Regions from separate parts of the Nonomuraea mesophila genome, predicted to be linked through region 1. Evidence: riboswitches for the same ligand, from Rfam matches in the RefSeq annotation. Region 1 holds a riboswitch; the other holds the start of a gene.
The links. A riboswitch is a leader RNA that binds a small molecule or an ion and turns the genes downstream of it on or off. The one in region 1 is predicted to bind S-adenosylmethionine.

Region 1 (2,389 bases):
GGTTGGAGGCCACCAGGATGTTGTTCACCGCGCCCGCTCCGGCCGCGCGGGCCGCCGGCAGGGCGGCGAGCTGGTGTGAGACCTCAAGGTGACTCCTTCCGGCTGGCGGGTCGGTGCAGACGGGACCACACTGATCATCGTGGTGAACGGCCCATCGGAAAAGGAAGGATGCCAACAAGGCTCCCTATGACCCTAGGATCCCAGGCATGGCGCTTGATGAGCTAACCGAGGAACTCGCCCGCTCGGCCGCGGCCGGAGACCACCGCGCTCTTGGTGAGCTGCTGCGGCGGATCGAGCCCGATGTGATGCGTCATTGCGCCCGCATCCTGCCCTACCACCAGGACGCCGAGGAGGCCTCCCAGGACACCCTGCTGGCGGTGGCGCGCAACATCGGGCGCTTCGAGGGACGGGCCAGGTTCAGCACCTGGCTGCACATCGTGACGGCCAACTGCGCGCGGACCACGTACCGATCGCTCAAGCGCAGGGCGGCCGAGCAGAGCTCCGACGAACTGCCGATGCAGAAGCCCGACGTGCGGCGCGTCAGCGTAATCGCGGGCTCGCGGCTCGACCTGCTCGACGCCATGGAGGCGCTGGAGGCCGACAAGCCGGACCTGGCGCAGGCGCTGGTCCTGCGCGACATCGTCCAGCTTGACTACAACGAGGTGGCCGACCAGCTCGGCATCCCGCTGGGCACCGCCAAGTCGCGCATCCACCAGGCGCGCAAATATGTCCAGGGCGTGCTGGGGGAGGACTATCGCTGAGATCGTGCGTCTCAAAGTGTGAGACGGAAGGATGTTTCCGCCACGTGGGCGGGTAGAGTCCGATTCGACAACTGAATATTGCTCATCCAGAGGGGTGGAGGGACCGGCCCTGCGAAGCCCCGGCAACCCTCCCGGCTTGTGACTCGCGACCTGGCGAGGCCGACCGGGACAAGGTGCCAATTCCGGTCTGTGGTCAAGGTGGCCGTAGACGAAGATGAGGGAAGGCCTCGCTTCATGTCGCTCGAATTTGGTCCCGCCGTCGGTCTGTCCTGCCGCGAGTGCGGCGCACGCTACCCGCTCGGCCCGAGCTTCGCCTGCCAGGAGTGTTTCGGGCCGCTCGAAGCGGCTTACGAGTTCGGCGCGGTGACCCGCGCGGCGATCGAGTCGGGACCCCCCAACATCTGGCGTTACCGGTCGCTGCTGCCCGTGCCGGCCGACGTCGCCGACAAGCCCAACATGAACCCCGGATGGACCAAGCTGGTCAGGGCCGGCAACCTCGGGCGGGCGCTCGGCATCAGGTCACTGCACGTCAAGGACGACTCGGGCAACCCCACCCACTCCTTCAAGGACCGCGTGGTCGCCATGGCCGTCGAGGCGGCCCGCAACTTCGGCTTCCACACGCTCTCCTGCTCCTCCACGGGCAACCTCGCGGGCGCCGTCACGGCCGCCGCCGCGCGGGCCGGGCTGGAGGCGTGCGTGTTCATCCCGGCCGACCTCGAACAGGCAAAGATCGCCATGGCCCGGGTCTTCGGCGGCCGGCTGATCGGCATCGAGGGCACCTACGACGACGTCAGCAGGTTCTGCTCCGAACTGATCGGCGACCCGCTCGGCGACAAGTGGGGGTTCGTCAACGTCAACCTGCGGCCCTACTACGCCGAGGGCTCCAAGACGCTCGCGTACGAGATCGCCGAGCAGCTCGGGTGGCGGCTGCCCGAGCAGATCATCGTCCCCATCGCCTCGGGCTCGCAGCTCACCAAGATCGACAAGGGCTTCAAGGAGCTGGTCGCGCTGGGGCTGGTCGAGGACACCCCGTACAAGATTTTCGGGGCGCAGGCGGCCGGGTGCTCGCCCGTGTCGACCGCCTACAAGGCCGGCCACGACGTGGTGCAGCCCGTACGGCCCGACACCATCGCCAAGTCGCTGGCCATCGGCAACCCCGCCGACGGCCCGTACGTGCTGGACATCGCGCGGCGGACCGGTGGAGGCGTCGAGGACGTCACGGACGACGAGATCGTGGCCGCCATCAAGCTCCTGGCCTCGACGGAGGGCGTCTTCGCCGAGACCGCGGGCGGCGTGACGGTGGGCGTGCTGAAGAAGCTCACCGAGACCGGGCAGCTCGACCCGGAGGCCGAGACCGTGGTCCTGAACACCGGCGACGGCCTCAAGACGCTCGACGCGATCAGCGGCGACGCCGCGCCCACGGCCGTCATCCGGCCCTCTCTCGACGCGTTCCGCGCGACTGTCTGACAACCACGAAAGGGCGAGTTCAACCATGAGCGTTTCTGTGCGGATTCCCACCATTCTGCGCACCTACACCGGGGGCAACGCGGAAGTCAGTGGCGAGGGCGCGACTCTTCGTGACGTGCTGGCCAAGCTGGACTCTGACTACCCGGGTATCGGCGCGAGAA
Region 2 (2,389 bases), on a different contig from region 1:
TGGCGGTCCTGCTCGGGGATGCCGAGCATCTCGGCGATCACGGTCACCGGCAGCGGCTCGGCGACGTCGGCGATCAGGTCGCCGCCGCCCTTGGCGACGTACGTGTCCACCAGGTCCCGCGCGATGGCGTGGACCCGGGGGCGCAGCGACTCGACCATGCGCGGCGTGAACGCCTTGGACACCAGCCGGCGCAGCCTCGTGTGCACCGGCGGCTCCACGTCCAGCATGCCCGCCCTGATCACCCGCCAGAACGGCTCCTGGAACTCCGGCTCCGGCGGCCTGCCGAACTCCTCGTGCGTGGCCACGTGCAGGTAGGACCGGCCCAGGCGGCGGTCTCTGAGCAGCGCGTTGACGTCCGCGTGCCGGGAGATCAGCCACTGGTTCGTCGGTTCGAAGTAGCTGACCGGAGCGTCGCGGCGCAGCTCCTCGTAGACGCGGTACGGGTGAGCCACGAAATCCGGATTCCAGGGATCAAAGCGCATCATTTCATCTTAGAAGCGGGATCCCCCTCTCGGCAGTGCCTTCTTCCCCTGCCGGAGGACCGCCGGAGGTTCCCCCGCTTGCGGTGCATGCCCGGGTGCGGGTTATAGTCCTTGACGTAGGTCATGAGTGCCAGCGACAAGCCCCGGCTAGCTGGCCGGCAACCCTCGCGTCCGCGGCGGGGTGCCCCGGGTGAAGACCTGGTCCGTCACGAGGTGTGGCGGGCAAGCGCGGGCTCCGTGGCTGCTCCAGGGGTCCGACGACCCCGAGGAGGACTGCCGTGTCCACGTTGACGATCTTCACGTCCGCTTCCGCCAGGGCCGCCGAGGCCCCCGCCGAGGCCCCCGCTCCCGCCGCCGCGCGGCCCGTTCCCGCCGTGCTCGGCGCCGACCTCAAGGTGCCGGTCAAGGGCGGCCGGCTGGTGAGCTACGCCAACCTCGACTACGCCGCCAGCGCCCCCTGCCTGGAGCCGGTCAGCGCGGCCGTCGCCGCCGCGCTCCCGGCCTACTCCAGCGTCCACCGCGGCGCGGGTTACGCCTCCCAGCTCACCACCGCCCGCTACGAGCAGGCCAGGCACACCGTCGGCGCGTTCGCGGGGGCCAGGCCGGGCGACGCCGTCATCTTCACCCGCAACACCACCGACGCCACCAACCTGCTCGCCCGCTCCCTGCCCGAGGGCACGACCGCCGTCGTCTTCGACACCGAGCACCACGCCTCGCTCCTCCCCTGGCCCCGGTCCGTACGCCTGGCACCGCCCGCCTTCCCCGGCGAGGCCGTGCGCGCCGCCGACGAGACACTGGCCGCGATCGACGGGCCCAAGCTGCTCGTCGTCACCGCCGCCTCCAACGTCACCGGGGAACTGTGGCCGATCGCCGCCCTGGCCCACATCGCGCACCGGCACGGGGCCAGGATCCTGGTGGACGCCGCGCAGCTCGTACCGCACCGGCGGCTCAACCTCACCGCGCTCGACCTCGACTACGTGGCCTTCTCCGGGCACAAGCTGTACGCCCCCTTCGGCGCGGGCGTGCTGATCGGGCGACGTGACTGGCTCGCCGAGGCGGAGCCGTACCTGAAGGGCGGGGGCGCGGTCCGGTCGGTGGCCGGCGGGGTCGAGTGGCACGACGACCCGGAGCCGCGGCACGAGGCGGGCACGCCGAACGTGCTCGGCGCCATCGCGCTGGCCGCCGCCTGCGACGCGCTCTCCGCCACCGGATGGACCCCGCTGGTGCGCGAGGAGGAGCGGCTGATCGCCCGGCTGCGGGCCGGTCTCGCCTCGATCGAGGGTGTACGCGAGCTGTCCCTGTGGGGGGACGACCATCCGCGTGTGGGCATCGTGTCGTTCACCGTCGTGGGGCGGCCGGCCCGCGAGGTGGCCGAGGTGCTGTCCGGCGAGTACGGCATCGGGGTGCGCGACGGCAAGTTCTGCGCGCACCCGTTCGTCCGGCACCTGGTGGGAACGGAGAACGGGCACCCGGACGGCGGGTGCGCGGACGGCGCCGCGTCAGCGGTGCGCGCCTCCATCGGCATCGGCACCACGCAGGAGCACGTGGACCGGCTGATCGAGGCGCTGCGCGACCTCACCGCCCGCTGATGCTCAGCCCTTGGGCGGTTCGCGGCGTGGTGGCTGCTCGTCGCCGACCAGGGCGTCGATGTCGCGCATGTCCTTGTCGCTGAGGCCGCTCTCCTTCGGCGCGCTCGGCTGCCGGGGCACCTGGGGCGGCTCCTGCTGCGCCGGCAAGGGCGTCGTCGGGCCGCCGGCCGTGCCCCGTGCGGCGGGCGCGTGGGCGGCGAGGTCGGCCTCGGCCGCGCGGCGTTCTGCCCGCCTGCGCGACATCGAGCGGAAGATGCCGTCGAGGCCGAACCTGCCGCCGCCCAGGACGAGGAACAGCAGGCTCAGCGCGCCGAGCGC

Region 2: linked by a shared signal. The riboswitch ahead of E1295_RS28080 (aminotransferase class V-fold PLP-dependent enzyme) and the one ahead of thrC (threonine synthase) in region 1 are both predicted to bind S-adenosylmethionine.

What each region holds. Positions count from the first base shown of each region.
Region 1 covers NZ_SMLD01000024.1:31,440-33,828, forward strand. The annotation lists gene E1295_RS12200 (alpha,alpha-trehalose-phosphate synthase (UDP-forming)) at 1-28, opposite strand, end outside; gene E1295_RS12205 (RNA polymerase sigma factor) at 207-761, shown strand; SAM riboswitch class I at 841-982, shown strand; gene thrC (threonine synthase) at 996-2,228, shown strand; gene E1295_RS12215 (MoaD/ThiS family protein) at 2,254-2,389, shown strand, end outside.
Region 2 covers NZ_SMLD01000086.1:22,688-25,076, forward strand. The annotation lists gene E1295_RS28075 (cytochrome P450) at 1-482, opposite strand, end outside; SAM riboswitch class IV at 602-717, shown strand; gene E1295_RS28080 (aminotransferase class V-fold PLP-dependent enzyme) at 761-2,071, shown strand; gene E1295_RS28085 (DoxX family protein) at 2,075-2,389, opposite strand, start outside.